Regions from separate parts of the Planifilum fulgidum genome, predicted to be linked through region 1. Evidence: predicted binding sites of a transcription regulator. Region 1 holds the regulator's gene; each other region holds the start of a gene.
The links. The regulator LexA, encoded in region 1, represses DNA repair genes until DNA is damaged. The targets are predictions, from matches to a motif close to CGAACATATGTTCG.
Positions count from the first base shown of each region.

Region 1 (8,869 bases):
GCTTCGTTATGCACGCTACAGGGGGCTTGCCAAAGTCAGAGAGCAATGCCTCCTTATTGCCGTGGCTCAAAACATCAAAAAAATGGCCTTGCTCCTCTCGAAGAGAGGAAAAGGCTTTGTGATCCGCCTAATTTACCAAATCTAATTTCCTTTATCTGTTTATTTCCCATAAACATGCAACCCCTGGCGCTTTTCTTGCGAAAAGAGCCAGGGGGTTTGTCATCAATCTCAGGGAGGGCGATGGCCCTCCCCTTTTTTCTTTTTTGGACGGATCATATCAGCAGGTGGAAAAGCTGGGGATCCTTGTTGATTTCAATATAGGGGAAACCCTTTTTGTTCATGCGTTCGATCAGCGAAGCGTAATCCTCCCGGTTTTTCAGCTCGATTCCAACCAGGGCCGGGCCGTTGTCCTTGTTGTTCTTTTTGGTGTACTCGAACCGGGTGATATCGTCATTCTCCCCGAGCACGTCGTCCAGAAATTCGCGCAGGGCGCCGGCCCGCTGCGGGAAATTGATGATGAAATAGTGTTTGAGCCCTTCGTGAATCAGCGAGCGCTCCTTGATTTCCTGCATCCGGTCGATGTCGTTGTTTCCGCCGCTGATGATGCAGACCACGTTCTTTCCCCGGATCTGTTCCCGGAAAAAGTCGAGGGCGGACACGGGGAGCGCCCCCGCCGGTTCGACAACGATGGCGTGTTGGTTGTACAAATTCAGGATGGTGGTGCACACTTTTCCTTCCGGCACGGCAATCACGTCATCCACGTTTTCCCGGCAGATCCTGAAGGTCAGATTGCCCACCTGCTTGACCGCCGCCCCGTCCACAAAGGGTTCGATCTCCTCCAATTTCACCACGCGCCCCTGTTTCAGCGACTCCCGCATGCTTTGGGCGCCGGCGGGTTCCACCCCGATCACCTTGGTCTCCGGGTACACGCTTTTGATATAGGAGCTGACGCCGGCGATCAGCCCGCCGCCGCCGACGGTGACAAACACATAATCCGGGGGCTGTTTCAGGTCATTGAGGATTTCGATCCCGATGGTGCCCTGCCCGACGATGGTGCGGTAATCGTCAAAGGGGTGGATGAAGGCCATTTGGTGCTTCTTGACATAGTCCATGGCCCGCTGGAAGGAATCGTCGAAGGTATCGCCGGTCAGGATCACTTCCACATATTCGCCGCCGTAATGTTTGACCTGATGGATCTTTTGCCGCGGTGTCGTGGTCGGCATGAATATCTTTCCGGGAATCCCGAGGTGGCGGCAGGAGTAGGCCACCCCCTGGGCGTGGTTTCCCGCGCTGGCACAGACCACCCCCTTCTTCCGCTCTTCCTCGGGAAGGCTGCAAATGGTGTTATAGGCGCCCCGAATTTTGAAGGAACGGACGGTTTGCAGGTCTTCCCGCTTCAAATGGACGTCGCAACCGTATTTCTCGGACAGGAGGCGGTTATATTCAAGGGGAGTGTGCACGCAGACTTTTTTCAGCCTCTGGCTGGCAATGAGAATATCCTCGATTTTGACGTGATCGACCTGATCGGCGCGCGTTTGGTCCAAAGTTTTTCCCATCCCACCTCATCCTTTTGCATTTTAATGTTTATTTGATTTTATAGCGCACCGGACACCCGGATGTCCAGCGTTTTCCGGAAGGGCCTAAACGTGACGGGCGGTTTCGTTTCAGCGCCGCCACGCGTCGAAAACAACAAACAACAATTAAAAAAACCTCGCGGATTTCGCGAGGATCATGCGGCGGATCGGCGGCGCCCTCAATGGATGCGGCGGATGAGCCCCACCACTTTGCCGAGGATGGTCACCTGGGGAAGCAGAATGGGCTCCATGAGGTCATTTTCCGGTTGAAGGCGGACATAATCCTTTTCCTTGTAAAAGCGCTTCACGGTGGCCTCTTCATCCGGGGTCATGGCCACGACGATGTCGCCGTTGTCCGCGGTGGGCTGTTGCCGGACGATGACGTAGTCCTTGTCGAAGATGCCGGCATTGATCATGCTGTCCCCCTGTACGGAAAGGATGAAATGCTTGCCGTTGCCCACCATTTTTTTGGGAAGGGGAATGTATTCCTCAATGTTTTCCACGGCGGTGATCGGTTCTCCGGCAGTCACCTTCCCGACCAGCGGAACCATCACCGTGTCGGTTTCCGGGCGGCGTTCCTTCGTCGGGCGATCCAAAATCTCAATGGCCCTCGGCTTGGTCGGATCGCGCCGGATGAATCCCTTTTTTTCCAGGCGGGACAAATGGCCGTGAACGGTCGAACTGGAGGCGAGCCCCACCGCTTCGCCGATTTCCCGGACGGAGGGAGGGTAACCCTTTTCCTCCACCTCTTTTTTTATGTAATCCAGAATCGCCTGTTGCCGGGGAGACAGTTTGGACATGCGCTCATCTCCTTTCTCGGACACAGGTCAGCACCGCCCTGCGGCAAATTAGGCCCCGAAAACCCATATCCGCTGAATTCCTCCCATTTTTCAGTATACATGAAAGGCAAACAAAACACAAACATGAGTTCGGAGAACGCCTTGACAGAACGCGTGTTCTGTAATATGCTTGGTTCAAAGGTAATTATTTGAAATGAACATCCGGCGCCGACGGAGGGGGAAGGGATGAAGCGGAGGGGAACGGCTCTTATCGGAATCCTTTGTTTTCTGTTGATGATTGCGGTCGCCTGGGGAGGCCGGGCGGCCGGCGACGGTCCGGAGCCGACGGTGGATGTTCGCGTCGAGCCCGGTGACACGCTGTGGAGTCTGGCCCGGAGGCATGCGGATGATTCCGTCGACATCCGGGAACTGATCAGCGATATACGACGGATCAATCAGCTGGAGGATGCCGTGATCCATCCCGGCCAGACACTGAAAATCCCTGTCCGCAAAGGGGAGTGACCGCCGTTTCCTTTGAGCGCGTTTGTTTGCCGGCCGGCCGTTACCATGCGGAAAACGTACGAAACCGGAGGATTTCTGAAGATCGCGGCTCCCATTTTTTCTTTTCATTTTTCATCTGGATAGGATCTTTCAGCCTCTGTGTCATCGCTTTTGACGGGCCGCCTTCCGATTTTATAAAATAAATGCAGGTCCTTTGGAAACCGCATTTTTTTATTTTTTCCGGGAGTGTCGGGATGCTTTCGGAGAGGGGCTCCTGAGGGTTCGCCTCTTGTGCCGCCCCATATTATCTGAATTTTCTAAAAGAAAGGGGGTCGTTTCTTGCCGAAAATCGAAGTGAGAAACCTCACCAAAATTTTTGGGCGCCATCCCTTGCGGGGATTGGCGCTGTTGAAGCAAGGCAAAAGCAAAGAAGAAATATTCAGGGAGACGGGGATGACCGTCGGGGTCAACCGGGCTTCCTTTTCGGTGGAGAGCGGAGAAGTTTTCGTGATCATGGGTCTGTCCGGAAGCGGCAAATCCACTCTGGTCCGGCTGTTGAACCGGCTTATTGAACCGACGGAAGGAACGGTGCTCGTCGACGGGGACGACGTGACGAAGATGAGCGCCGATGAGCTTAGGCAAATGCGCAGGACCAAGATGGGAATGGTCTTTCAGCGGTTTGCCCTGTTTCCCCACAAGAGCGTCCGCGAAAATGTGGAATACGGCCTGGAAGTGCAGGGGGTGCCCAAGCGGGAACGCAGGGAAAAAGCTCTCCAGTCCCTGGAGCTGGTGGGTCTGAGGGATTACGCCGACCAGTTGCCGGACCAACTTTCCGGCGGGATGCAACAGCGGGTGGGCCTGGCCCGGGCCCTGGCCACCGATCCGGACATTTTGCTGATGGATGAAGCCTTCAGCGCCCTCGATCCCTTGATCCGCAAGGAAATGCAGGATGAGATGATGGAGCTTCAGTCCACCATGAACAAGACGATCGTTTTTATCACCCACGATTTGGACGAGGCGTTGCGCATCGGCGACCGCATCGCCCTGATGAAAGACGGATCGATCGTCCAGATCGGGACGCCGGAGGAGATCCTGACCAATCCGGCCAACGAATACGTGGAAAAATTTGTGGAAGACGTCAACATCACCAAGGTGCTGACGGCCGGCTCCGTCATGAAGCGGCCGGAGGTGTTGGTCCTGGGCAAAGAAGGGCCCCGGGTGGCTCTGAAACGGATGAGGGAAAGGGGCCTTTCCGGGCTGATGGTGGTTGACCGGACCCGGAAACTGGTCGGAATCCTGACCGCGGAGGCGGCGCGAAGCCTGTTGGATGAGAAGAGCGATCGAAGCATGGAAGATGTGTTGGTGAGAGACGTCGTTATGGCGCACAAGGATACGCCCGTGAGCGAGCTCTTGCCCAAAATGGCCGAAAAGCAGTTTTCTCATCCGGCGGCGGTCATCGACGATCAGGGCAAACTGCGCGGAGTGGTGGTGCAAGGCGCCATCTTTGCCGCCCTGGCCGGAAACGGGGTGAAACAGGATGAACCTTCCTAAGCTTCCCCTGGACCGGTGGGTGGACAAAGCCGTCCGATGGCTCCAGGATCACTTTGCCGCCCTGTTTGACTGGATTTCGTCCGGGATTCAGCCGCTTGTCGCCTTTTTCCAGTCCCTTTTCACCGCGTTGCCCCCGGTGCCGACCGCCGTGCTCATCGCCGCCTTGGCGCTGTTGGCGAGCCGGCTGTCGGTGTCGCTGTTCACCCTGTTCGGTCTGCTTTTGATTTACAATCTGGGTTATTGGAACGAGGCGGCCGAAACCATCTCCCTGGTGCTGACCGCGACCACCCTTTCCGTCGTCGTCGGGGTTCCCCTGGGCATTGTGGCCGCCAAAAGCCGGAGGGCGCAAAACCTCCTCACTCCGATTTTGGACTTCATGCAGACAATGCCCGCCTTCGTCTATCTGATTCCGGCCGTGTTCTTCTTCGCCCTGGGGGCCGTGCCGGGAGTGATCGCTTCGGTCATCTTTGCAATGCCCCCGACCATTCGCCTCACCAGCCTCGGAATCCGTCAAGTGTCCGGCGACTTGATTGAGGCGGCGGAAGCCTTCGGCTCGACGCCCGCCCAGAAACTCTTCAAGGTGCAACTTCCCCTGGCCAAGTCGACGATCATGGCCGGAATCAACCAGACGATCATGCTTTCCCTGTCCATGGTCGTCATCGCTTCCATGATCGGGGCCGGCGGATTGGGCACCGTCGTGCTGCAGGCGATCACCCGCCTGGAGGTCGGAAAGGGCTTTGAAGGCGGATTGTCCATTGTGATCATCGCCATCATCCTGGATCGGATCACCCAAAGCTTGGCCCGGGACAGGAAACGGACACCCGTCCGGGAAAAAGGGAAAAAAGGGCGATGGAAAGCGGGATTGGCGATCCTGATCGTTCTTACGATGGTCGGCGCCGCCCTGGCGCAACATTCGGTGACAAACCAGCAAACCGTCACCCTGACCTATGTGAACTGGGAGTCGGAAGTGGCCAGCACCTATGTGTTGAAACACGTTCTGGAAGAGGAAGGCTTTCACGTGGAATTGAAGGAAGTGGATGCCGGCCCGATGTTCGCCGCGGTGGCCAGCGGGGATGCGGACGGCACGACGGCGGCTTGGCTGCCCGTGACCCACAAGGATTACATGGCGGAATACAAGGACCGGGTGGTTGATTTGGGCCCCAATCTGGAAGGAACCCGGGTCGGTCTGGTGGTGCCGGAGTATGTGGAGGCGGACTCCATCGAGGATCTGAAGAGCCGGGCGGAGGAGTTTGACAACCGGATCATCGGCATCGAAGCCGGGGCCGGCGTGGTCCAACTCGCGGAAAAAGCGATTGAAGATTACGGTCTGGACATGGAACTGGTGACCAGCTCCAGCGCGGCCATGACCGCGTCCCTCGAAAAGGCGTACCGGGCGAAGGAGCCGATCGTGGTCACCGGTTGGAAGCCTCACTGGAAATTTGCCAAGATGAAATTGAAGTTCCTGGAGGACACGAAGAAAACCTTCGGGGAAACGGAAAACATTCACACCCTGGTCCGGAAGGGATTGAAAGAGGACAATCCGAAGGCCTACCGGATCATGGACCGGTTCCGCTGGACTGCTCAGGACATGGAAGAAGTGATGCTGATGATCCAGGAAGGAAAGACGCCGGAGGAAGCCGCGGCCCACTGGGTGGAAAATCATCCGGACAAGGTGAAGGAGTGGACGAAGTAGAAGAAACCACCGCCAACAGGCGGTGGTTTTTTGCCGGATCCCTCAGGCGGGCGGCGGGATGTGCCACCCTTTTCCCGATCTCCCTGGTTTCTGCGTTTTTCCGGCCGGAGCGTTTTCCGCCTTTTTCTTGGAAACAGCCAGAGGCGCACCTCCTCCGGCAAATCGCTTGGAAGGGCTTCGACTTGATCGACGGTTTTCATCGAATAATGACATTGAACAAATACCAACCAACCGGTCATCGCTGGATGGGATGCGCGCTTCCAGACCGTTGTCCATGCTCATGCGGACCAGGAAGCGGGGGATACAAGGCGGGGCAATTCCGCTGTTTTCTTCCCGTTTCCTCTCTCGCCTCGCTAAAAAGCCGGATCATTCCCCGCCCATCGCCCCGGCGGGGGCGATGGGCGGATTCTCTCTTTTTCAAATGATCTCACTTCTTGCACTTGACGGAACGCCCGACATCGTTCTACAATATTAACGAGTACCCTCCGGTACTGACCGGAGCGGATTTTTCCCGCATCATTGGCTGCGAAGCGGGGAAAGAGGGTGCTGGTGCGGGAACCTTTTCTTTTGCCGGGTCCGGTACCAGTACGTATCAGTATCTATCCGGAGGTGGGCCTTGTTGAAGACGAAAGCCATGAGCGGCCTGAGCTTTCAGCTGTCTGAAGAACAGGAAGAGCTGCGAAAATGGGCCCGGGGATTTGCCGAGAAGGAAATCCGGCCCGTCGCGGCGGAGTACGACGAAAAGGAAGAGTTTCCGTATGAAGTGCTCAAGAAGGCGGCAAAGGTCGGCCTGACCAACTATATGGCCCCCGAGGAGTACGGCGGAGGCGGGCTGACGAGCGTCATGGCCGCTTGCCTGATCCTCGAGGAGCTTTACTGGGGCTGCGCCGGAATCGCCACCTCCCTCTCGGCCGCCGGTTTGGCGGGGCTTCCCATCTATTACATGGGAAATGAAGAGCAGAAGAAAAAATGGATTCCTTATCTGTGCGATCCGGAAAACCCGCGCCTGGGCGCGATGGCATTGACGGAACCGGGGGCGGGGTCCGATGTGAAGGCGATTCAGACGCGCGCGGTCCGCGACGGGGATGAATGGGTGATCAACGGGCGGAAGTGTTTTATCACCAACGGAGGCATTGCCGATCTGTACGTGGTGTTCGCCAAGACCGATCCCGATGCCGGCTACCACGGCGTATCCGCCTTTATCGTCCCCGGGGACACGCCGGGACTTTACGGGGGCAAAAAAGAGCGGAAAATGGGGATTCGCGCCTCCCACACCGGCGACGTGATCTTCGACAATGTGCGGGTGCCCCATGAAAACTTGCTCGGCGAAGAGAACATGGCCTTTTTCGGCGCGATGAAGATGCTGGAGTATTCCCGTCCGGCGGTGGCGGCGGGAGCGGTCGGCGTGGCCCGGGCGGCCTATGAATACGCGCTGGAGTACGCAAAGCAGCGGGTCCAATTCGGCCGTCCCATCTTCAAAAATCAGGCGATTTCCTTCATGCTGGCCGACATGAAGACCAAGATCGACGCCGCCCGCCTTTTGACCTGGCGCGCGGCGGAATTGGCCGACCGGGGAGAATCCTGCGCCGTGGAGGGCAGCATGGCCAAGGCCTTTGCGGCGGAGGTCGCGATGGAAGTGACGACCAATGCCGTTCAGATCCTCGGCGGCTACGGTTACATGCGGGACTATCCGGTGGAGAAGTGGATGCGGGACGCCAAGATTTTGTCCATCTACGAAGGCACGACGCAAATCCAGAAAAAGGTGATCGCCGCGGGATTGTGACGATTGCCGCATCTTTGAACTTGTAAAACCCTCGGTGTTGTAGTACTGTTATAGCGAACATCATATGAAAACAGACGAAAGGGGAAAGAAAATGGGTAAAGATTTGAAAGACTACACTCTGGATGAAATATTCCAAAAGGTGGAAGAAGTTTTGAACAAGGAGCCCGGACCGACCCAGGGGATTCAAGCGGTCTACCAGTACGAAATCAGCGGCGAAGGAGGAGGCACTTACCAGCTCCACCTGTCCGACGGAAAGGCGAAGGTGGAGAAGGGCGAGGCGGCAAATGCCGACTGCACGCTGCAGATGTCCCTGGACGACTTCCGGGATCTGCTCCTGGGCAATCTGAACGGAACCGCCGCCTTCATGGCCGGCAAGCTGAAAGTGAAAGGAAACCTCGGGCTGGCGATGAAAATGGAAAACGTGCTGCGTCAGTATGATGTGAAGCAGTATATTTGATCCTTGCAAGATAATCAAGAAATCAGCCACTTCGCATGCCGAAGTGGCTGACTGTTTTTATGGGTGCAAAAACCCGCATGAATGCATCCGCCATCGGCAGGATCTCCACCCCCCGTCCGATCAGGCGTCCCTTCGGAAAGGGTTGCATCGATTCGATCATCCTCGGGGAACCTTCCGATCTTCGCTTCGTCGGCGAACAGAAGGGGGCGGACTGGACACTGAAAAGCGAGGGGACCGACGAGCCGATCGAGGTGACCAAGAAAGGGGACCAAATCGAGCTCGTCCGGAGCGAAAACCGGGAAACATTGTCCGAACGTCCCGGGACCATCTCCTGTTGCTCCGGGAGGCGGCCGGATCGGCATCCGCCCGAATGACATCGGCTCCAGCTTGGGCGGGAATCGCCGTTCCCCGATGGAGAAGAACGTCGATCTAGCCACGGTCACTGTGATGTAACCGATCGTCGCGTATGTTGGATTGACAGCGGACGTCACCAATCCGATCCTTCGTTTGGGGAGAAGGCGAGTTGTCACC
Region 1 is NZ_FOOK01000017.1:54-8,922, forward strand. It holds partial or broken gene BM063_RS10285 (transposase) at 1-145, shown strand, start outside; gene ilvA (threonine ammonia-lyase IlvA) at 273-1,544, opposite strand; gene lexA (transcriptional repressor LexA) at 1,754-2,374, opposite strand; gene BM063_RS10300 (LysM peptidoglycan-binding domain-containing protein) at 2,600-2,875, shown strand; gene BM063_RS10310 (quaternary amine ABC transporter ATP-binding protein) at 3,194-4,405, shown strand; gene BM063_RS18175 (ABC transporter permease/substrate binding protein) at 4,392-6,098, shown strand; gene BM063_RS10320 (acyl-CoA dehydrogenase family protein) at 6,742-7,881, shown strand; gene BM063_RS10325 (SCP2 sterol-binding domain-containing protein) at 7,973-8,338, shown strand; gene BM063_RS10330 (hypothetical protein) at 8,416-8,712, shown strand.

Region 2 (11,716 bases), on a different contig from region 1:
TCTTCACCTGGAGGTCATCAAGGATGGCCGCACCGTGGACCCGAAACCCTATTTCCGTTGAGCGAATCTTCGTCTGGCGAACAGAATGTGAAACCGGGGAGAGGATGGAATGAAGCGGACGTGGTTGACCATCCTGCTTGTTTTCAGCCTGGCACTGATCACCACCCCTCTGCCCGACGGCTGGGTATGGGCTGACAACAAGGTGGAAAAGGCGAAAGAGGAATTGAAGAATATCCGGAAGGATAAAAAGGATGTTCAAGAAAAACTGGAAAAAGTGAAAAAGGACATCGAAAAGCAGAAAAAGACATTGAACGAGCTGGAGAAGGACCTGTACGACACCGAGAAAAAGATCGACAAGATCGAAAAGGAATTGGACCTTCTGAAGGATCAGCTCGGGAAGCGGGAGGAGCTCTTCAAAAACCGGATTCGCCGGATGTACCAGAGGGGTGAAATGGGGTACATGACGGCGCTTCTGGAGGCCGATTCCTTCCGGGAGTTCCTCGACAAGTTCGAGGCCCTGCGCCTCTTGGTGAAACAGGATCACTCGGTGCTGGAGGGCTACTTCAAAACCAAGGAAAAATTCGAGAGCGAGAAGCGGAAGCTGACGGCGCTGCAGGAGGAACAGAAAGAGAAGCGCGATAAAGTGAAGAAGAAATACGACAAACTGGCCAGCACGATGAAGAAACACGAGAAGGAGCTGGCCAAGCTGGAGCACGAGGAAGAGCTGAAGGAAGCGGAGATCCAACGCATCACCTACCTCACCTCCAATACGGGCAACTTCGCCTATGGCGGGGGGCCCTTGGCATGGCCCGCCAACAGCCGGAGGATCAACTCCCCCTACGGACCTCGGGGTGGCAGATATCACTACGGGATTGACATCGACGGAAACCTGGGCGACCCGATCTACGCCGCCGCATCCGGAATCGTCAAGGAAAGCCGCCCCGCCAGCGGCTATGGCTGGGTGATCGTCATCGACCACGGCAGCGGATTGACCACCGTCTACGGCCACATGTACAGCAGCACCGTCCTGGTGTCGACCGGCCAACGCGTCAGCAAGGGACAGCGCATCGCCTCCATCGGAAACAACGGACGATCCACCGGTCCCCACCTGCATTTCGAAGTGCGCAAAAACGGCAGCCCGCAAAATCCGATGAACTACTACTGAGTCCAAGCGTTCGGGGCGTCCCGGTGTTCCGCGCAGGGGTGAAGGCTCGATGAAACGGCAAACCGACAGTGGGGAGAGTATCATGAAGCAGGTATTCACGGTGATCCTCGCCGTTTGTCTCACGATCACGACGGCGGGTCTGGTGCACGCCAACGAGAAGGATCGGGTGAAACAAGAGCTGGAAAAAATCCAGGAGGACAAAAGCTCCATCAAGAAGGATCTGGACAAGCTGGACGAAGACATCAAAAATAACCGGGATGCGATTCGAAAAGCGGAAAAGGAAATGATCCGGATCGACAAGGAAATCGCCGTGATCGAAGAAAACATGGAAGAGATAAAGAAGGAAGAGGAAAAGTACAAGAAAATTTTCAAAAACCGGATCCGCAAGCTGTACCAGCAGGGCGAAGTCGGTTACATGGTTTCCTTGCTGGAATCCAAATCCTTCGGGGAGTTTCTCGCCCGTTTCGAATCGATCCGGCTGATCGCCAAACGGGACCACAGCCTGTTTGACAGTTACGCGCGTCTGCGCGAGAAAAAGGAAAAACAGGTGAAACAGCTGCAGGCCCTTCGCAAGGAACAGGAAAAAGTCGCGGCCGATGCGGAAAAGGCCTATAAAGAGATGCTCCAAGCCGTGAAGGAGAAAAAGGGAGAGCTCGCCGAACTGGAAAGCCTGGAGTCCATCAAGGAGGCGGAGATTCGGCGCATCAACTTGAGGCTGATCCAAAATAACCAGCTGTCTTTCCCCTATGAGGGCGGTCCGCTGTCATGGCCGTCTGCCAGCAAACGGGTGACTTCCACTTTCGGGATGAGATCCCATCCGGTGAGAGGCGGATACCGAATGCACTCCGGCATCGATATCGGGGGGAGCTACAACACCCCGATTTACGCCGCCGCCTCCGGCGTGGTGGTGGAAAGCCGTTCGAGCGTGGGTTACGGCTGGATCATCGTCATCTATCACGGAAACAAGGACGGAACGCCCCTGTATACTTGGTATGCCCACAGCTATCCGCACCAGGTGCGCGTCCAGCCTGGGGACGAGGTGAAGCGGGGACAACATATTTCGGGAATCGGAAGCTACGGCATGTCCACGGGAAATCACCTGCATTTTGAAGTGCGGATCGGCAAAAACGGTCAAGCGGTCAATCCGATGTCGTATCTCAAAAAGTAAAAGGGGATTTTAAGGGCCGATTCCGGCCTTTTCCTTTTTTGGTTCCCTTGTGTTCCAAAGGCTGTTTTGCTAGAGTGTTGCTATAAGGACGAAACAAATCGGGTGGACGGGACCTTTTACCTTGCCGGTTCTTGTCTGCCCGGGGGGAACGTATACTGGAATTACATCGGGATCGGCGGCGTTTTCGAAGAAGTGTTTCAAAAATCGGAGGGCCTTTCGTTCCGAGGAAATAAAGCCGGAGTGATGCCCGCACCCTGTTTCCATTGAAACGCTCCGTTTTGGATGTTCCCTCATCTCCAACCGTAACAGGCGGTTTAAAGGGTGGTGTTTTCATGTATATCCGCGGTCGCACGGTGGCGCTTCTCATCGTCTTCTCCGTTTTGTGCAGCAGCTTGCTGACGGCTGCGGCGTTCGGCGCGAGCGATTCGATCGCATCGATCCTTCCCGTAAGCATTCCGGCCTCCAAACAGGGGGACGGTCTGGAGGATGGCCTGCAAAAGTTGCAGCGGGCGTACAGGATGATCAAGCAGGAATACATCCGGGACGTAGATGACCAAAAATTGATCGACGGGGCGATCAGCGGGATGGTGGAAGCCCTGGATGATCCCTATTCCGTCTACATGGATCCCGAGACGGCAAAGCAGTTTCACTCCACCCTCGAATCTTCCTTTGAGGGGATCGGGGCGGAGGTGACGATGAAGAACGGGCGGGTCACCATCGTGGCCCCCTTCAAGGGATCTCCGGCCGAAAAGGCGGGCCTTCGTCCGGAAGACCAGGTGATCAAGGTGAACGGCGTCAGCCTGGAGGGGATGAGCCTCAATGAAGCGGTGATGAAAATCCGCGGCCCCAAGGGAACGAAGGCGAAGCTGGAAGTGGTCCGGCCGGGCCATTCGGAGATACTGCACATCACGGTGATCCGCGATGAGATCCCGATTGAAACTGTCGATGCGCAGATGCTGAAGGACGGCATCGGAAAAATTGAGATCAGCCAGTTTGCGGAGGATACGGCCAAAGACTTCGCCGAAGCCCTGGAGGAGTTGGAAGGCCGGGGGATGAAGGGTCTGATCATCGATCTGCGGGGCAATCCGGGCGGTTTGTTGCCGGCGGTGTTGGAAATCGCCGAAGATCTGATTCCCGGCGAGAAGCCGATCATGTTCACCGAGGACAAACGGGGCCATCGGGTGGAGTACAAGTCGAAGCGGAAGGAGCCGAAGCCCTATCCCATCGTTGTGCTGATCGACAAGGGAAGCGCCAGCGCCTCGGAAATTCTGGCCGCCGCGCTGAAGGAGTCGGGGGGATACACCCTCGTCGGCCAAACCACCTTCGGGAAAGGGACGGTGCAGACCGCGAAAGATTTCAACGACGGCAGCAACCTGAAGCTGACCATGGCCAAATGGCTCACGCCCAAGGGGAACTGGATCGACCAGAAGGGGGGAACCAAGGGACTCAAACCCGATGTGACCGCCAAACCCCCGGCTTATGCCCGCGCCACCCCGCCGATGCCGGAAAAACCCCTGAAGCGGGACATGGCCTCCGCCGAGGTGCGGAATCTGCAACTGATCCTGGAGGGCATGGGCTATCCCCCGGGCCGAACCGACGGATATTTCAGCGAACAGACGGAACTGGCCGTCAAGGCATTCCAGAAAACCAACAAACTTCCGGTGACCGGGCAATTGGATCAAAAAACCGCGCTGAAGCTGCAGGAAGAGTTTCTGGAGTTGCTGCGCGACCCCGAGAGCGACATTCAGCTCCAGGTGGCCATCGATGTGTTGAAGAAACAAATGAAGTGATTCCGCGAACCGAAAACCCCCACACCCGGCAGGGTGTGGGGGTTCGTTTGTGGACTTTCACCGCTCCACTCCGATTCGTCGCAATTGCTCCTTCAGGGACCAGTTTTCGGGCTTGCGCGCCGGGTCGAACCAGTTGGCCCCTTCAGCCAGCCACTTTTTCCGGTAGTCCGAAAAGCTGTCCCCCTGGCTTTGGTCGTCAAATCCGAATTCAAAGCCGCAACAGCTGCAGATCTCATGGGATGGATTGCCCATCGCGTCGTAGGGAGGTTCCTCCAATCCGTCAAAGCCGCATACGGGACAGAGGTGAGCCATGGCGTCGCCTCCTCATTGCCTGCGGAAATAATCGATGCCATCCCTCGGTTTGAAAAAGGTGCGGATGATGCCGTCTTCGGTCAACACGGCGAACTCATTGGTTCTTTGATTGTAGAAGAGCCGGTCGCCGTTGGAACGCCGTTTCACCAGGATGTCGCCCCCCGGTTCGGAGGTGACCAGTTCCTGGGCCCGGCGCAAATACTCTTCCTTGGATATATTTCCAAATTCCTTCTGACGGATCACGTGTTTGACGTAATGATCGTCCAGATGTTTTTCGCTGGCGAATTGGGGTTTCTCGTCGACGGCCGGAGCGGTGCAGGCGGCAAGCAGCAGGATCAGGGCGAGAAAGGGTGCAAACCACCGAAGGTGACGGACGTTCATGAACCGACTCTCTCCCCCTTCATGATGATGACGTGTCCGGGCGAAAAAAGGCGGGGCGCCGCAGGGCGCCGGATCCCGCCCTTTCCCATCCGCGTTCAACCGAAGAGAACGACGAGGGAACCCACGATGAAGCAGTAAATATAGAATACCTTGAGATTGCCGTGCCTCATCACATTCATGAACCACTTCAGCGCAAAATAACTGGTGGCAAAGGTGGCGATGAAGGCGACGATGTAGAGCAGAAGCGTTTTTCCGTCGGTGACCGCGTGGAGGATGTCATCCCCCTCCAACACGATACCTCCCAGACTGACGGGGATGTAAAGCATGAACGAGTAGCGGAGGGCGGTTTCCTGGTTCATTCCCCGCAGCATGCCGGCCACGATCGTGGCTCCGGAACGGCTGATTCCCGGGATCAGGGCGAGAGCCTGCGCAAAGCCGACGATCAGGGCGTCGCCCAATCGCAGATCGCCGTCCATCTTCTTTCCCTTCAGGTTGCGGATCACCCACAGGGCGCATCCCGTGATAATCAGGGTGATCCCGACGACGGTCACGCCGGTCAGCCAGGATTCGATCAGATCGTTGAACAGAAGGCCGAGCACCGCCGCGGGAATCGTACCCACCACGATGTACAGGACAAACCGGGCCTCCCCTTCATCGCCGGGGTTCCGCTCCTTGAGGTAGCGGAGGGTTCGGGTGGCGAGGCGGTGCAAATCCTGCCGGTAGATCAACAGCACGGCCAAAAGGGAAGCAAAATTGACCAGCACGGCGAAGGCCAACTGCTTGTGCCCCTCGACGGAAACGCCCAGAAAGTGCTGGGCGAGCATCAGGTGTCCGCTCGAAGAGACGGGGATGGGTTCGGTGAAACCTTGCAACAATCCGAGAAACAAAAACTTGAGGATCTCCGTCCAAAACTCCACGATATCCCCTCCAACGTTTGATGGCTGTGCATGCTGTGTCCGCTGCGCATCGCAGACCGGGATCGCCAAGATATCGGAGCATAATCTCTTCCGCATCAATCCTGCGCGGCACCGGATGCCGCCGTCGGCCCCCGCCTTCATGAGATAACGGATGTCAGGGGTGGAGAGATTCGACGGCACGGTGAAAAAATGTTGTCGCGGGCCGAAAGAAACACGTTTCGATTCTCCGCGGCAAGGAAAACCTTGCGCCCCCTCATTCCCCGCCGGCCGGATTTGGATGTTACAAGCATAACACCGTTGTGGTAGAATGTTAATAACTTATATGCGCATGTGTTCATATATAAAAGAAAGGGGCGAGGAAAGTGGCGGCCCAAGAGCAGAGCGTCCTGTCCCCGGAAACGGTGGAGGAAGTCTCAAGGCTGTTCAAAGCCTTGGCCGATCCGACGCGGATCCGGATTCTTTATCTGCTGTCCCGGGGGGAATGCTCGGTGACCCGGGTGGCGGAGATGCTGGATTTGTCCCAGTCCGCCGTTTCCCACCAATTGTCCCTGCTGCGCACCCTGCGGCTCGTGAAATACCGCCGGGAGGGGCACACCTTTTATTACTCCTGCGATGATGATCATGTCATCCATATGCTGCTCCAGACCATCCGGCACGTCCAGCACGACTAGGCGTGCCGGCGGTCAGTGGCGACGGCCCTTCGCCGATGCCGTCGGTCCCTTCTCGACCGGCATCCGACACACCTTCACTTAAAGGAGGTCCATCATGCATCATCACCACCATCATCACGGACACGGCCACCTTGAGGCCCGCCACCGGCGGGAGGAGAACAAAAAGGGACTGGTCATCGCCCTGAGCATCACCGTCGGAATCATGCTTTTGGAGTTTTTCGGGGGATTGATCACCAACAGCCTGGCGCTGCTGTCGGATGCCGGACACATGCTGAGCGACGCCGGGTCCCTCGCCCTGAGCCTGGCGGCCATGTGGTTCGCCCTCAAACCCCCTTCACCCCGAAAAACATACGGCTTTTACCGTTTTGAGATACTCGCCGCCCTCTTCAACGGCGCGACGCTGTTCATCATTGCGGGATTCATCGTGTGGGAGGCCGTCGAGCGGTTTCTGGAACCGCCCCGGGTGGCCGGCGAAGCGATGGTGGCCATCGCCGCCGTCGGCCTTCTGGCCAATCTGGCCAGCGCCTGGTTCCTCGTGCACAAGGGGGACGTAGAGGGGAATGTGAATCTGCGGAGCGCATACCTCCATGTGATCGGAGATGCCCTGGGGTCGGCGGGGGCGATCATCGGAGGAATTGCGATGCTCCTGTTTTCCTGGTATTGGGCGGATCCCCTCGTCAGCGTACTGGTGGCGCTGCTGATCCTGAAAAGCGCATGGGGCATCCTCAACCAGGCCACGCACATCCTGATGGAAGGAACTCCGGCGACGATCGATCATGAAGAAGTGGGAAGGACGCTTCGATCGATTCCGGGGGTGCGGGATGTGCACGATTTGCACATTTGGACAATCACCTCCGGGCTGGATTCGCTGAGCTGCCACCTGCTGATCGAAGACGATTGCGACTGCCAGACGATCCTACAGGAGGCGATCCGCCGCATCGAGGAGAAGTTCCAGATCCGGCACACGACGATCCAGGTGGAGAAGTCCCAGCTCCAGCATCCGGAGATGGAGGTGTGAAGGAAGCCCCTGAAAAAATGGAGCCGCCTCGGGATTTCTCTCGTGCGGGGCCTTAATCAAAGAGGTTTCCGCCGATCCACCCCTCCGGGGTGGCTTTTTTCTCGTTCCGGCGGACGTCGAGGGAGAAATAAGGGGAGTGGAAGCCGGTTTCCGGCAGCGGGCTTTCTCCGCCGGGGGCAGCCGTGGATTTTTCAACTCCTTCCCGGGCGATCATCCGAAATCCGGGAAGCTTCACCAGGTCATTTCAGCGGGTCCCGGGGACGGAACGGAGTTTTTTGTTCCCGGGGAAGGGAACATGCGTTCGACTGTCGAATATATGTGCGGATCGATGTTCTTCTTCATTCAACAAAGAAGGAGTGGTTTGTCTGAAATTTACGCATGTCCGCCTGCTGGTGAAAAATTATGAGGAGTGTTTTCGGTTTTATCGCGATGTACTCGGTTTTGAAGTGGGTTGGGGAGACGAGAAGTCGATGTACGCCGATTTCAAAACGGGCGAAGGGGCCGTCATCGCCCTGTTTGCCCGCACCCACATGGCGAAAGCGATCGGCACCGACAATTTGCCCCTCGATTCCGATTCGATGGACAAGCTGTGCCTGATTTTTCGCGTCGAAAGCGTGGACGAACAATATCAATCCCTTAAGGAAAAGGGAGTGCAGTTCATTGACGAACCGCACGACCGGAAAGACTGGGGGATTCGGGTCGCCCATTTCAGAGATCCGGACGGCCATCTCATCGAAATCAACGAACCCATTCAATTTGAACCGTCATCATAGGCGGTCATCAAATCCTTTGTTCATCCACGGACAAATGTGGGTCCGGGACCCGCCCGATGGCGGGTCTTTTTGTCGGTTCCCCGGCGGTTTCCCGGCGAGCGCCGGTTCCGCTGCGCGGATCCGGTCCTTCCCCTTGGGGGGGCCTCGTCTTCAGAAATCACGAACATGCGTTCTTTTCCGATGGAAAATCTGTTAAGATGAATGCAGGGATTTTGCAAAGCGAAACGGCGGCCGAACGTCCCGACGGTCTTTCCTTGTGCGGGAATCGGCCTCCCCTGTTGAAAGGCGTTTTTTCAAGGGGATAATGAAGAGAAGAATATCCGTCAAATTATGGAACCGAAAAGCCCGTCCCGCAACTGTGATATAATGAATAAGATGATGAGTTCGAGGTGATCGGGGATGGAGCAGCGCTTTCGCCTGGTGTCCGAATTCGAACCCCGGGGAGACCAGCCCAAAGCGATTGAGGAGCTCACCCGAGGGGTGCTCAGCGGGAAGCGGTACCAGACGCTCCTGGGTGCGACCGGAACCGGGAAGACTTTCACGATCGCGCACACGATCGCCCGGGTCAACAAGCCGACCCTGGTGATCGCCCACAACAAGACGCTGGCGGCCCAACTGTGCGGAGAGCTGAAGGAGTTTTTCCCCCACAACGCGGTGGAGTATTTCGTCAGCTACTACGACTATTATCAACCGGAAGCCTATGTCCCGCAGACGGATACTTACATCGAGAAGGACGCGTCGATCAACGACGAGATCGACAAGCTGCGCCACTCGGCGACCAGTGCCCTGTTCGAGCGGCGGGATGTGATCATCGTCGCCAGCGTGTCCTGCATTTACGGCCTGGGTTCGCCGGAGGAGTACCGGGATCAGGTGCTTTCCCTCCGGGTCGGAATGGAGCGGGAGCGGAACGAGATCCTGCGCAAGCTGGTGGATATCCAGTACACCCGCAACGACATCAATTTTACTCGGGGGACCTTCCGGGTCCGCGGGGACGTTTTGGAGATCTTTCCGGTGGCCCGGAGCGAGCAGGCGGTCCGGGTGGAGTTTTTCGGCGATGAAATCGAGCGGATTCGGGAAATCGACGTGCTGACGGGGGAAATTATCGGGGATCGGGAGCATGTCGCCATCTTTCCCGCCTCCCACTATGTCACCGCCCCCGACGTGATGGCCCGCGCCCTCCGGGACATTGAAGCGGAGCTGGAGGAGCGGCTGAAGGAACTGCGCGATCAGGGCAAGCTGCTGGAGGCGCAGCGGCTGGAGCAGCGGACCCGCTACGACATGGAGATGATGCGGGAGATGGGGTTCTGTTCCGGGATCGAGAACTACTCCCGCCACCTGGTGGGCAAAAAGCCGGGGGAACCCCCCTACACCCTGCTGGATTATTTCCCCGATGACTACCTGATGATCATCGACGAGTCCCACGTGACCATCCCGCAGCTGCACGCCATGTACAACGGGGACCGCTCCCGGAAGGAAGTGCTGGTGGAGCACGGTTTCCGCCTGCCCTCGGCCCTGGACAACCGTCCCCTGCGCTTCGAGGAGTTTGAGGAACGGATCAACCAGGTTATCTTTGTTTCCGCCACTCCCGGGCCCTATGAGCTGGAGAAGGCGCCGGATGTGGTGGAGCAGATCATTCGTCCGACGGGGCTTCTGGATCCCAAGGTGCACGTCCGCCCGACCCGGGGTCAGATCGACGACCTGATCGGCGAAATCCGCAAGCGCGTCGAGCGGGACGAGCGGGTGTTGATCACCACCCTGACCAAGAAGATGGCGGAAGACCTGACCGATTACCTCAAGGAAATGGGCATCCGCGTCCGCTACCTCCATTCGGACATCAAGACCATCGAGCGGATGCAGATTCTGCGGGATCTCCGGCTGGGCGAATTTGACGTGCTCGTCGGGATCAACCTCCTCCGGGAAGGGTTGGACTTGCCGGAAGTTTCCCTGGTGGCCATCCTGGATGCGGACAAGGAAGGCTTTCTCCGGGCCGAGCGCTCCCTCATCCAGACCATCGGGCGGGCCGCCCGCAACGCCAATGGCGAGGTGATCATGTACGCGGACACGATCACCGATTCGATGCGCAAGGCCATCGACGAGACGGAGCGGCGGCGCCGGATCCAGCAGGCCTACAATGAGAAGCACGGCATCACGCCGCAGACCGTCCGCAAGGCGGTGCGCGAGGTGATCGAAGCCACCAAGGTGGCGGAGGAGAAGGCCCCCTACGGAAAAGTCCTGGATGTGCGCAGCATGGGCAAAAAGGAGCGCCGCCAGCTGATCAGCCAACTCGAAAAGGAAATGAAGGAAGCGGCGCGGAAACTGGAGTTCGAGCGGGCCGCCGAGCTCCGGGACATGATCATCGAGCTGAAGGCGGAAGGAGCTTGAACCGATGGCACGGGAAAATATCGTCATTCGCGGCGCGCGGGTGCACAATCTGAAGGGGATCGACGTCACCATTCCCCGGGACAAGTTGGTCGTTTTGACGGGGTTGTCCGGATCCGGCAAGTCGTCGCTGGCCTTCGACACCATCTACGCCGAGGGGCAGAGGCGCTATGTGGAGTCCCTCTCCGCCTACGCCCGTCAGTTCCTCGGCCAGATGGACAAACCGGATGTGGATTCGATTGAAGGGCTCTCTCCGGCCATCTCCATCGATCAGAAAACCACCTCCCGCAACCCCCGCTCCACCGTGGGGACCGTGACGGAGATTTACGACTATCTCCGGCTGCTGTTTGCGCGGATCGGTCGTCCGGTTTGCCCGGAGCACGGCATCGAGATCCGGGCGCAAACCCTGCAGCAGATGGTGGACCGCGTCATGGAGCTGCCCGAGCGGACGAAGATTCAGATCCTCGCCCCGGTGGTGAAGGGCCGCAAGGGGGAACACGTGAAACTGCTCAAGGAGATCGCCCGGGAGGGTTTTGTCCGCGTCCGGGTCGACGGGGAAATGCGGGAGCTCACCGAGGAGATCCGCCTGGAGAAGAACAAAAAGCACACCATCGAAGTGGTGGTCGACCGGATCGTGGTGAAGCCGGGCATCGAAACCCGCCTGGCGGACTCCCTGGAGACGGCGGTCAACCTGACCGGAGGCCAGGTGCTGGTCGACGTGGTGGGCGGGGAGGAGCTCCTGTTCAGCCAGAACCTGGCCTGCCCCGAGTGCGGCTACAGCCTCGACGAGCTTTCCCCGCGGATGTTTTCCTTCAACAGCCCCTACGGCGCCTGCCCCGCCTGCGACGGCTTGGGAAGCCGGATGGAGGTGGATCCCGATCTGGTGGTTCCCGACAAGGGAAAAACCCTCCGGGAGGGGGCGATCGAACCCTGGTCCGGCTCCCCCGGCAGCTACTACGAGCAATTGTTGGAGGCGGTCTGCGACCATTTCGGCATCGATCGGGACACGCCCTTCGCCCAATTGCCCGAAGAGACCCGGCAGCTGCTCCTGTACGGATCGCCGGAGCGGATCCCCTTCGAGTACGAGAGCGATTTCGGCGGCCTGCGGAAGACCGTCATCCGCTACGAGGGCGTGGTGCCCA
Region 2 is NZ_FOOK01000029.1:9,770-21,485, forward strand. It holds gene BM063_RS13790 (murein hydrolase activator EnvC family protein) at 1-61, shown strand, start outside; gene BM063_RS13795 (murein hydrolase activator EnvC family protein) at 110-1,165, shown strand; gene BM063_RS13800 (murein hydrolase activator EnvC family protein) at 1,248-2,333, shown strand; gene BM063_RS13805 (S41 family peptidase) at 2,666-4,123, shown strand; gene BM063_RS13810 (hypothetical protein) at 4,181-4,435, opposite strand; gene BM063_RS13815 (hypothetical protein) at 4,448-4,816, opposite strand; gene BM063_RS13820 (undecaprenyl-diphosphate phosphatase) at 4,912-5,733, opposite strand; gene BM063_RS13825 (ArsR/SmtB family transcription factor) at 6,096-6,404, shown strand; gene BM063_RS13830 (cation diffusion facilitator family transporter) at 6,499-7,422, shown strand; gene BM063_RS13840 (VOC family protein) at 7,779-8,195, shown strand; gene uvrB (excinuclease ABC subunit UvrB) at 8,595-10,577, shown strand; gene uvrA (excinuclease ABC subunit UvrA) at 10,582-11,716, shown strand, end outside.
Region 2: the regulator LexA is predicted to act here: its motif matches at 8,356-8,369, upstream of uvrB (excinuclease ABC subunit UvrB).

Region 3 (11,716 bases), on a different contig from region 1:
ACTGTTTGGCTGCGATGAAACCCTGGCCCTGGGTTCGGTTTTCGGTTACGGCAGCATTGCCGTCACCACCTTCGGCCATCTGGACAAACACAAGATCGGGGTCATCGGTAGGTTGGACACCAAGAAGAACGGGAAAGTCCACACGTTTTTGGACGACTTGGTGGCCAGCATCGCCGCTTCGGCTTCCAGCCGCTTGGCCCACCGGCTGAGGGATGAGGAGGAGCAGCTGGAGGCGGAGGAGTTGAGGGACAGAAGCGCTGGCTGATCGGACCCAAGACCGCCGGGGCGGGAAAAACGGAGCGAATGCGTTTCATTAAAGCGCAAGGGACCGGGCGGCATGAAACCGGCATCGGGTAGACACACTATTTTGTGGAGAAAGCGGATTTCGTTCATCCCGAAGGAGTGGAGACCATGAGCTGCTGGATTTACTGGGCCAAATTGTACGATTCCCGCTTTCAAGCCCGATGTCTGGCCGCGCGGATGACGGAGGACTGGTGGGTTTACGGATACGACAGTCCGGCGGAGGTGGAGGTTTTCCGCTCCAAGGGCGGGCGCTACGGGGTCCGTTACATCTGGCGCAAGGATGAAAAAGGAAGCAAAAAAAATTAAAAAAACCCCTTGCATTATTCGTTCACATGGTGTATATTTATAGCTGTCCTTCACTTGAAGTCTTCGGCGCGGGGTGGAGCAGTCGGTAGCTCGTCGGGCTCATAACCCGAAGGTCGCAGGTTCAAGTCCTGCCCCCGCAACCAAATGCATGGGAGAAGCGGGCGATCAGCCCGTTCCCGCGGAGCTGTGGTGTAGAGGCCTAACATGCCTGCCTGTCACGCAGGAGATCGCGGGTTCGAATCCCGTCAGCTCCGCCAGGATGTGGGCCTATAGCTCAGTTGGTAGAGCGGTCGGCTCATAACCGATTGGTCACAGGTTCGAGTCCTGTTGGGCCCACCATGATCCACCGTTTTGGGCAGTTAGCTCAGAGGGAGAGCGCTTCCTTGACACGGAAGAGGCCATAGGTTCGAGTCCTATACTGCCCACCATCAAAAAGCACCTCGCTTGCGAGGTGCTTTTGCTTTTTTTCTTTTCGCGCGCCTTTCCGCATTCCGTTTTCTGGAAAGGAGATTTCTGGTCGGCGCATCCGGACTGTGTTAAAATGAGAGGGATAAAACTCGGGTAAGGAGATCCCCATGGGCAAACCTAGTTTACTCGTCGCGGTGGCGATTCTCGTTGTTTTTTTGTGGCTGTTTGTTCCGTTTAATCTCTTGAATCAGCACCTGCCGTGGCATCGCGAACCGGTGAAGCCGCAAGAGCAGACGGCTTCCCCTCCTCCCCGCCCGGAGAAGCCGGAAAAGGAGGAAAGGCTGTCCGCCAAGGTGGAGGTTCCCTTCCGGAAGGAAGAGGGAATTGTCACCTTCCGGCTGTCCGACCTGAAGGAGAAGCTGCGAATCGATTACGAGTATGATGCCCGGGAAGGGGTTCTCACGATTCGCCAGGGCAAGGTCCAACTGACCATGTTGAGGGAAGCGCCCGTGCTGAGCCGTAACGGCGTTTATCTTCCCGTGGAGGCATATCCCATTATCCGCAAGGGAGAGATACGGATCCCCGCCGTCGTGGTGGAGGAAGGGTTGGGAAGGCAGGTGGAAATCCGCGAAGACCGCGCCCTCATCGAACAAAACGCCTCGGTTCCGGCCATGGCGGAAACCGGGCGGCGGGAAATCCCCAAGGGGGACGCCCGCGCTTTGATCGATTACCTGTCTTTTCTGGACACTCCGATTCAGGGCGCCCGGGTGAGCACGAAGGATTCCCACCTTCCCGGCGCTCCCCGCCCCTACCGGAACGGAGTTCATGAGGGGCTGGATTATTTCAGCTGGACCAGCGGGATTTCCATCGATTCCCGGACGCCGGTGCTTGCGGTGGCGGACGGGGTGGTTGTCCGCGCCGACCACGACTATCAGGAGATGTCGGAGGCGGAGCGGAACCGCTATCTTTCGATCGGCGTTCAAAACGAGGGACAGACGCCGCAATACATCCTCGACAAGATGCGGGGACGGTCCGTATGGATCCAGCACGAAAAGGGGGTTCTCTCCCGGTATTGCCACCTGAGCAGCATTCAGGGCGACATCACCGTCGGAAAAAGGGTGAAAAAGGGAGAAGTCATCGGTTATGTGGGGAACTCGGGCACCAGCGACGGGGTGAAACGCAGCAATGCGGGGATGCACCTCCACCTGGACCTGCTCATTTACGGCGAGTGGCTTTGGGAGGGCTTCACCCCCGCGGAGCGCCGCCACATTCTCCAAAGCGTCCTGGACCGGTAGATCAGATGCGGTGTCCTCCGATTTTGCCGGCCCGGTCGACGAAGACGCTGGCTCCGGTGAGGGAGCGGGCCCAGAAGATGCTGGTCGTTCCGAACCGGTTGCGGATGGCGTCGATGGCCTCCGCCAACCGCTGCTCTCTTTCCCGCTTTCCGAACAGGTCCATTTGCATCATCCGGTCGGAGGACAGGTTGCTCAAGGTGATTCCGATCAGGCGGACGGGCCGGTGATCCCAGTGGCGCCGGAGGAGGATCACCGCCGCTTCAAACATCTTCCGGCCGATGTTCGTGGGTTCGGAAAGGGTGAGGGAGCGGTGGACGGAACCAAAATCGAAGCTCCGGAGGGTGAGGGAGACCGTCCGGCCCGTATAGCCGGCTTTGCGGGCCCGGGAGGCCACTTCCTCCGCCAGTTCGCGCAGGACGGTCCGAAGGTCGCTCTCCCGCGTGTAATCCCGCGGCAGGGTGAATTGATGACCGATGGACCGGTTTTTATCCAGGCTGCGGGGATCGACCGGACTGGGATCGATGCCCCGGGCCGAGCAGTGCAGAACCCGGCCGATGATGCCGAAGCGCTGCTCGAGCCTGGCGGGATCCGCCTGGGCCAGATCTCCGATGGTGCGGATGCCCATTCGCTGCAGGTGTCGGGAGATTCGCGGACCGACGCCGAACAGCCGGACGACCGGAAGGGGCCACAGCCGCTCGGGGACGTCTTGTTCCGTCAGGACGGTGAGCCCGTCCGGCTTTTTCATTTCTGCGGCCATTTTGGCCAACAGTTTGTTGGGGCCCACCCCGATGGAACAGCGAATTCCCGTCTCCCGCAGGATTCGTTCCTTGATGCGGCGAGCCGCCTGGATTCCGTCTCCGAACAGCTTTTCGCATCCGGTGAGTTCCACAAAGGCTTCATCGACGGAAAACGGCTCCACAAGCGGGGAAAACTGGTGCAGAATGTCCACGATCTGCGATGACACGCGAAGATAGGTGGCCATGCGGGGAGGAACCAGCTCGGCCGGGGGGCAAAGCCGCTTCGCCTCGAATACGGGCATTCCGGTTTCCACTCCGTAGGCCTTTGCTTCGTAGGAAGCGGCCAGCACGATGCCGTGCCTCCGGGAAGGGTCGCCGCACACGATGACCGGACGGTTTCGCAAGGAAGGATTGAAGGCCTGCTCCACACTGGCGTAAAAGGCGTTCATATCCGCCAACAGAACGGTTCGCCTTCGCGCCATGCCCCGCACACCTCCGAACAAGTGTTCCTATTATAGGATACCCGCTTTTGGCACCGATGAGAAGAGGAAGATTTTGCAGGTGGAGGCGCGGGTTTGGGTGACCGAACAGTCTGAAAAAAAAGAAGCGACGGGCGACGGCCCGTCGGCGGGGAAGCGGCGGAAGGGTTTTTCGGGTCATTTTCGGGGGTAAAAATACATAATCCGGCCGTTAAACAGGCGAAGCTCCCCCTGGAACGCCTTGGCGAGGTAGCGGCAAAATTCATTGGCCTTTGACTTGTCCCCGTGGGTGGCGCCGGGAGGAAGGAGGATCTGGATGGTGTGGTGGCCTCCTTTTTCGGCGGCTTCCTGCTTGACGCCGATGATCAGGCCGCGGTACATCTTGGGATCTTTCCCCTTGAGGATCAGCCAGCTGTTTCCGTTTTCCGTCCGCTCCTCCATCGTATAGGGAAAGGCGGCCTCCTCGTAAGACCAGCCCAGCTGGCGTCCGGTGCGGGAAGCCATGTCCACGTACCGCTCCAATCGCTCCTTGACGTCCTCCAGGGAGACCTCCGTCTGCGTCGAATTTTCCACCAACCGAATCCATGCGCGGTTGTCCATGTTTTCCACCTCTGGTTTGTTGAAAAGTCCCGTGATGTTTCGGGCCCGAAGCCCCATTTCATCTTAACACTTGGATGGATTCCTTTACAATCGGGACGGGTATGGAATGTAAGAGGGGCCATCAGGGGACGGTTTCAATCATAAGAATGTTGGGAAAATGCGTTGTTTGAACGCCCGGCAAGTGGTACACTGATAAAACATCCGGAGGAGTCGATGGGGGATGGATCCGATGCGCAAGGCGGACCTCATGGATGAAATCCGATCGAAGATCGGTGTCATGGCGGACAAGCTGGACGGGGACATTGAGGCATTGTACCGCTACGTGATCGAAACCCTGTATGAGCACGTCCCCGCGTATCGCTACGTCGGCATCTACCTCACCCGGGGACATGAGTTTGTCCGTTTTCATTATGCCGGTTACAGTTCACACCCTCCCGTCATCCGCTTTGGACAGGGATTGCACAGTTTGACGGCAGCCCGAGGCAGACTGGTCCGGGAACGGGTCGGCCGGAGGACGGAGGTGTTGGTGCCCTTCTACAAGGGGCATCATCTGATCGGGGAATTGGTCGTCATCGGGGAGCCGGAGGACGACATCGACGGGGAAGATCTCGCTTTGTTCCGCGAAATCGCCTCCCTGCTGGAGGCGAAGGTGAAGGAATGCAACTCTTCACAAAATGATTGAGTGTTTGGACGTACGAAAAATGGGGTAAAGGAATGAGACGTGTATTTCCTTGGATGAGCCGATAAAACCAAACAGGAAAGCGAGGGTGATTCGGGGAGAAGAAAACTCAAGCAGAAGGGGGATCGAACATGAGCCACTACGAGCGCCTGTACGATGAGTCCGAAAAGGTGAAGGTCCGTTTCGTGGGCTTTGTGTCCGACCACGGGCGTTACGATTTCGGGATCATCTATACCAAGATGTTTTTCGGAAAACCCCTGGTGGTTTGCATGCAGACCGGGCGGTCGTCGCTCCTTTCCCAGGAAGACGCGGAAAATCTGGAGTATCTCCAGCGGGTGTACAATCTGCGGACCCGCGAGGAGGCGGAGGAACTGTCCGTTTTCTTCCGCACCAATCTTCCGGCGCTTACGATGGAATCCGAATCGGAAATATGAGGGAGCCGGGTGAATCGCTTCCCCCGCCGGATCGGACGGGCGCGGTGTCCGGAAGGGGACTGTGCCAGCGGCTGGGTGAATCGATTCACCCTTTTTTTGCTTTTTACAGGAGATATGGTCTCAATTGACCCCATATTGACCTATATGGTATAACTTATTATACTATAAGTGTCATATCAATTGAAGCGCTTTCAATCAAAGCTCGGGAGAGGAGACGAAGTGCGATGGAAGTGATCGTCTGCCAAAGCTGTGATGAGATCATCGATTACCTGGATGCGGAAAAGACCGGAGTTTTGTACGGAAAGTGCCCGGGATGCAAGGAAGAGGCTTCGCGGGAGAAGCGGTGAAGCTTGTATCCTTCAAGGAGACAAAACGGCCATTTTCGAATAAAAAAACCCGGTCCGCAGGGGACGCGGGTCGAACCCCAAAAGGGGTTTTTTTATTTGTTCTATTCGTCGATGACGCGGATCATCCGGATCTCCGGGTCCTCCGGTCCCTGGACCGGGAGTCCCACCCGCATGTGTTCCCGGATATAGTTGATGTTGGTCTGGGTGATTCGCTCTCCCGGGAGAAGAACCGGAATGCCGGGGGGATAGATCATGATGAATTCGGCGATGATTCTTCCGGCGGATTCGTCGAAGGGAACCGTGGTGGTTTTCGCGTAAAAGGCTTCCCGCGGGGAAAGGACCAGTTCGGGGATGTCCGGCAAACGGATGTGGATCCGGTTCTTTCGGTCCTCCGTGTAATACTCCCTGGAAAGCTCCGTGAGCGCTTGGACCAGCGTATCGATCGTCTCCGGGGTGTCCCCCGGGGTGATGATGCAGAGAATGTTGTAGAGATCGCTCAATTCCACTTCGATGTTCCAGCGGCTCCTGAGCCACTTTTCCGCGTCGTATCCGGTGATTCCCAGCCCTTTCAGGTGAATGGTCAATTTGGTTTCATCCAGGTCGTAGACGGCGTCGCTCCCCAAAATTTCCCTTCCGACACAAGTGAGGCCGGGAATGGCATTGATCCGTTCCCGGGCCCAAGCGGCAAGAGAGAGGGTCCGGTCCAGCATTTCCCTCCCCCGCGTGGCCAATTGTCGTCGGGCGGCATCGAGGGATGCCAAAAGGAGATACGACGTGGAAGTGGTGGTCAGCATGCTGATGATCGACTGCACGCGCCGGGGGTTGACCCGCTGAGACCGTACATTGAGGATGGAGCTTTGCGTGAGCGATCCTCCCAGCTTGTGCATGCTGGTGGCCGCCATGTCCGCTCCGGCCTGCATGGCGGACAGGGGCAGCCGTTCGTGAAAGTGGGTGTGGACCCCGTGGGCTTCATCCACCAGGACGGGAATGTTCCACCGGTGGACCGTGCGGACGATTTCCGCCAGATTTCCGGCGATTCCGTAGTAAGTCGGATTGATGAGAAGGACCGCTTTGGCATCCGGATGATTCCGCAGGGCCCGTTCCACGTCCTGAACGGTGACGCCGTGGGCGATTCCCAGCTGCTCGTCCATCACCGGATGAACAAACACGGGATGTCCCCCGGCCAAAATGATGGCGGACAATACGGACTTGTGCGCGTTTCGCGGCACGATGATTTTGTCGCCGGGTTCACAGACGGAAAGAACCATCGTCATGATCGCTCCGCTGGTGCCCTGGACGGAAAAGAAGGTGTGATCCGCCCCGAAGGCCTCCGCCGCGAGCTTTTGCGCCTCCTGGATGGGGCCGTGGGGATGATGCAAATCGTCCAGCGGAGCGATGTTGATCAGATCGATGGACAGCGCGCGCTCTCCCATGAAGTCGCGAAACTCCGGATCCATCCCCTGTCCCTTTTTGTGACCGGGAATGTGGAATTGAAGGGGGTTTCTTGCCGCGTGTTCCTTCAGCCGCGTAAACAGTGGTGTGCGTTGTTGCCGGTTGTTCAAGGGTGTTTCCGCCTGCCTTTCCAGAATTAACGACAATAAGTATAGCAGATGCCCGGGGAGATCAAAAGGGGATATTTGGCTCGGCAGGCGACGGTAAAATCCACCTCTTGCGCGGAATCTCGGGTCATCATCCGGCCGGAATTTCGAATGTTTTTGCAGGGATGTTTCGGGGAAAGAAACATGATGTAACACCTCTTTGGCATTGATTGAGACAGTTTCCCCGGTTCGGGAAAAATGAGTCGGGTTCCTTTCCGTCCCGGTTGAAAAAAATGCGTTATTTCGATAAGCTTAGCTTGACAGGGAGCGGCTGAAACCGCTGTCCGCCGAAAAGCGGAGGTCTGTTATATATCAAAGTGGGAGGAAGGTGAAACAGACCATGACAGAATTGACCTGGAAAGTGGGCGGCGCCCAGGGGGAGGGAATCGACAGCACCGGCGAGATTTTCGCCATGGCGCTGAACAGGCGGGGACATTACGTCTTTGCGTATCGTCACTTCATGTCCCTGATCAAAGGAGGACACACCAACTACAAGGTTCGCGTCTCTCCCCGGAAGACGGGATATCATGGAGACGGATTGGACATTTTGATCGCTTTCGATCAGCGGACAGTGGATGAAAACGGCTGGGAGCTGAACGAAGGGGCGGCTCTCATTTACGACTCGAGCCGGATTCGGTCCCTCAAGGTCCCGGAGGGCAAAGACATCCGCCTCTGTCCGGTTCCGGTGACGGAGATGGCCAAGGAAGTGGGCAGCCCGATCATGAAAAACATGATCGCTTGCGGCGTGTCCGCCGGTCTGGTCGGTCTTTCGCCGGACGCCTTCGATTCGTTGATCGAGGATCGCTTCGGCAAGAAAGGGGAGCAGGTGGTCGCCAAGAACAAGGAGGCCGTGAAAAAGGGGTATGACTATGCCCTCGCCCATTTCGGCCAGCTGAAGAAGCTGCCGGATCCGGAACCCGAAGAAGACGGGGGAGGCCATCTGTTCCTTTCCGGGAACGAGGCCGTCGCCTTGGGAGCGCTGGCTGCCGGATGCCGTTTTCTGGCCGCTTACCCGATCACGCCCGCGACGGAGATCATGTATGCGGCGCTGGCCCATTTCCCCCGGTTCGGCGGAAAAGTGATTCAGGCGGAGGATGAGATTGCCGCCTGCATCATGGCGATCGGCGCCAACTATGCGGGGGTGCGGGCGATGACTTCCACTTCCGGCCCGGGCATTTCCCTCATGCAGGAGGCGATCGGCCTGGCCGGCATCACCGAGACCCCGCTGGTGGTGGTGGATGTGATGCGGGGCGGTCCGGGAACCGGTTTGCCGACCAAGACGGAGCAGTCGGACCTGAATGAATTGTTGTACGGTTCCCACGGGGAGATTCCGCGGATCGTTCTCACCCCCACCTCCGTGGAGGAGTGTTTCCGTTACACCGCCGAAGCCTTCAATCTGGCGGAGAAGTATCAATGCCCCGTGATTATTGCCACCGACATGTTCCTGGGCATGTCCAAACAATCGGTGCCCGTGAAAGCGATTGATTTCTCGTCGATTCGCATCGATCGCGGCGAGTTGATTTCCGACGAGGAGCTGGCCCAGTTGGCCCCGGGGGCGTATCGCCGCTACACCGTGACCGAGTCGGGGATTTCCAAGCGCTCGATTCCGGGCCAGAAAAACGGACGCTTCGTGGCGCTGAGCAACGAGCACGATGATGGTGCCATCGAGGAAATCGAGGATCCCCGGACCCGGGTGGAGCAGATGCGTAAACGCTTGCGCAAGCTGAAGGGCTTTGACGCCGATGCCATCGGCTACAGCTACGACGGCCCGGAAAAAACCGAGTGGACGCTGGTCGGTTTCGGATCCACCGCCGCCCAGATCCGGGAAGCCGTGGAAATCCTGCGCAGCCGGGGAATCCGAACCGGTCACCTGCAGCTCCGGGTGCTCAATCCCTTCCCGGATGCGTCGGTCAGGCGGATTCTTGAGGGAGCGGAGCGCATCCTGGTGGTGGAGAACAACGCCACCGGCCAGCTTGCCGAACGGATCCGCGCCCGGGTCGGTTTTCACGACAAAATCGTCAGCTGCCTGAAATTTAGCGGAGATCCCTTCACGGTGAAGGAGATCCTCGGACATGTCCATCAGGAGGAAGGGGTGACGGCGTGATGGCGACCATCAAAGATTTCCGCACGAATAACCGGCCCACTTGGTGCCCCGGATGCGGCGACTATGCGGTGTTGTCCTCCCTGCAGAAGGCATGCGCCGACCTGGGGCTGGCGCCGGAGGAAGTGGTTCTGGTTTCGGGGATCGGATGTTCGGGGAAAATCGCCCAACACTTCGGTTCCTACGGTTTCCACAGCCTCCACGGGCGGGCCTTGCCCACGGCGACGGGGGTGAAACTGGCCAACCAGGATCTCACGGTGATCGCCGCCGGGGGAGACGGCGACGGTTACGGGATCGGGATGGGCCACTTTGTCCACGCGGTGCGGCGGAACATCGACCTGACCTATATCGTGATGGACAACCACATCTACGGTTTGACCACCGGACAGCTTTCCCCGACCAGCGAGCGCGGGTTCAAATCGAAGACTTCGCCCAAAGGTTCCGCGGAGGAACCGGTCAAGGCGGTGGAAACCGCCATCGTCAACGGCGCCAGCTTTGTGGCTCAGGCCTTTTCCGGTGATGTCAAACAGATGACGCGCCTTTTCGAGGAAGCGATCCGCCATCGCGGTTTCGCCCTGGTCAACTGCTTCAGCCCGTGCGTCACCTTCAACAAGGTGAACACCTACGATTGGTTCAAGGAAAAGCTGGTCAACGTGGATGAACGGGAGGATTACGATCCCACCGACCGCGAAGGAGCCCTCCGGCTCTTGCATGAAACGGGAGGAGTGGTCACCGGAGTCCTGTACAAGCAGGAACGCCCCGTTTTCCACGAGGAGATGATCGGGGCCAGCGAAGTGGCTACGGTCAAGGTGGATCTTCAGCTGAAGGAGGAAGACACACAGGCCCTGCTGCAGAGCTATCGCTGATCAAAAGCACCCATCATTTCCCGCCTTCGGGCGGGTTTCTTTTTTTGTCCGGCAGGGCCTGTTATATAATATATCCATATTATATTATTGTTATAATACAACGTCAAACAAAAGGGGCGAATGGTCGGAAAATTTCCGTGACCGGATGTTTCCGGCTCCGGAAGTATCCCAACCAATTCTCATCCGGATACCGGAAAGGATAGCGGCGATGCCGGCAACCGTAAGATGAAACTGACAACTGCAAGGGAGGGGCGGGACAAGTGGTGATTGCAGGGCTGGGATTGGGCGTGAATCAGATCTTCGCAGGCACGCTGACGTCCATATTCATGGAAAACGGCAGCAATGACGACGATTGAGGCGCGAGCCCGCAAAATGCGGGTTTTTCTTTTTGGGCCATTTTTGGACCGGATGCCGGAGGTCCGATTGACCGCGGTATTCTGCCCTTTGAAAAGACAAACCCGGCATTTTCATGCCGGATTTGCCTGTATGCATGACGTAAGGTCCGCATGCGGGATCAATAAATGCCGAAGGTTGCCAGGAGGATAGCCATGGCGACGGAGAGAAGGGGGATGAGAAGCGATACCACAAAGATGTCCAGATAACTGTCCCTGTGGGTCATGCCGGTGATGGTCAGGAGCGTCAGCACCGCCCCGTTGTGAGGGAGGGTGTCCAAGCCGCCGGACGCTAGGGAGGCGATCCGGTGGAAAGCCTCCGGCGAAAGGCCGGTGGAGAGGGCGAGTTCATAATACTTCTGTCCCAGGGCCTCCAGGGCGATCCCCATGCCGCCGGAGGCGGATCCGGTCGCCCCTGCCAGCAAATTGACGGCGATCGCTTCGGAAATCAAGGGGTTCCCCTTCATGTTGATCAGCAGGCTGGTTAAGGTTTCGAAGCCGGGAACCGCTTTGACGACGGTTCCAAAGCCCACCGCCGCGCTGGTGTTGATGATGGCCGTGACGGAGCCGACGGCTCCCTCATTGATGGCCTGGACGAAGGATTTCACTTTTCGGAAATTGAGAATCAGGATGAGCAAAATTCCCGACAACAGGGCGACGATGATGTCCCAGCGAAGCAGGTTCAAAGTGATCAGGACGGTGATCAAAGGCAGCAGGGACAGCAGGGGGTTCGGGAGTTTATGTTCCTGCTCCGCAACCACCTTTTGCCGGTCCGGTTCCGTAAAATGCTCTCCTCGGGCCAACAGAACCTTTTCCCGCCGGCGAAGATACAGATAGCCTCCCACTCCCATGATCAGACTGGCCACGATTCCGATGACCGGGGCGGCCGTCGGCGTGGTGTGGAAATACTGCATCGGGATCAGGTTCTGAATCTGAGGAGTTCCGGGCATGGCCGTCATGGTGAAGGTGAAGGCCCCCAGGGCCACCGTGCCGGGGATCAGCCGCCGGGGGAGGTTGGCCTCCCGGAAGAGGCTTACGGCCAGGGGATACACGGCGAACACGACCACGAACAGACTGACTCCACCGTAGGTTAAGACGGCGGATGCAAGGAACACCCCTAGGATGGCCCGCTTCTTTCCGATCAATCTGGACAGGGAAACGGCCACCGATT
Region 3 is NZ_FOOK01000002.1:19,979-31,694, reverse strand. It holds gene BM063_RS01135 (phosphatidylglycerophosphatase A family protein) at 1-265, shown strand, start outside; gene BM063_RS01130 (hypothetical protein) at 412-609, shown strand; tRNA gene BM063_RS01125 (tRNA-Met) at 677-752, shown strand; tRNA gene BM063_RS01120 (tRNA-Asp) at 790-866, shown strand; tRNA gene BM063_RS01115 (tRNA-Ile) at 873-948, shown strand; tRNA gene BM063_RS01110 (tRNA-Val) at 963-1,037, shown strand; gene BM063_RS01105 (peptidoglycan DD-metalloendopeptidase family protein) at 1,185-2,312, shown strand; gene dinB (DNA polymerase IV) at 2,314-3,531, opposite strand; gene BM063_RS01095 (DUF1885 family protein) at 3,706-4,128, opposite strand; gene BM063_RS01090 (hypothetical protein) at 4,349-4,810, shown strand; gene BM063_RS01085 (DUF3055 domain-containing protein) at 4,939-5,241, shown strand; gene BM063_RS01080 (GapA-binding peptide SR1P) at 5,466-5,588, shown strand; gene BM063_RS01075 (aminotransferase class I/II-fold pyridoxal phosphate-dependent enzyme) at 5,690-7,150, opposite strand; gene BM063_RS01070 (2-oxoacid:acceptor oxidoreductase subunit alpha) at 7,527-9,290, shown strand; gene BM063_RS01065 (2-oxoacid:ferredoxin oxidoreductase subunit beta) at 9,290-10,153, shown strand; gene BM063_RS01060 (GntP family permease) at 10,668-11,716, opposite strand, start outside.
Region 3: the regulator LexA is predicted to act here: its motif matches at 3,546-3,559, upstream of dinB (DNA polymerase IV).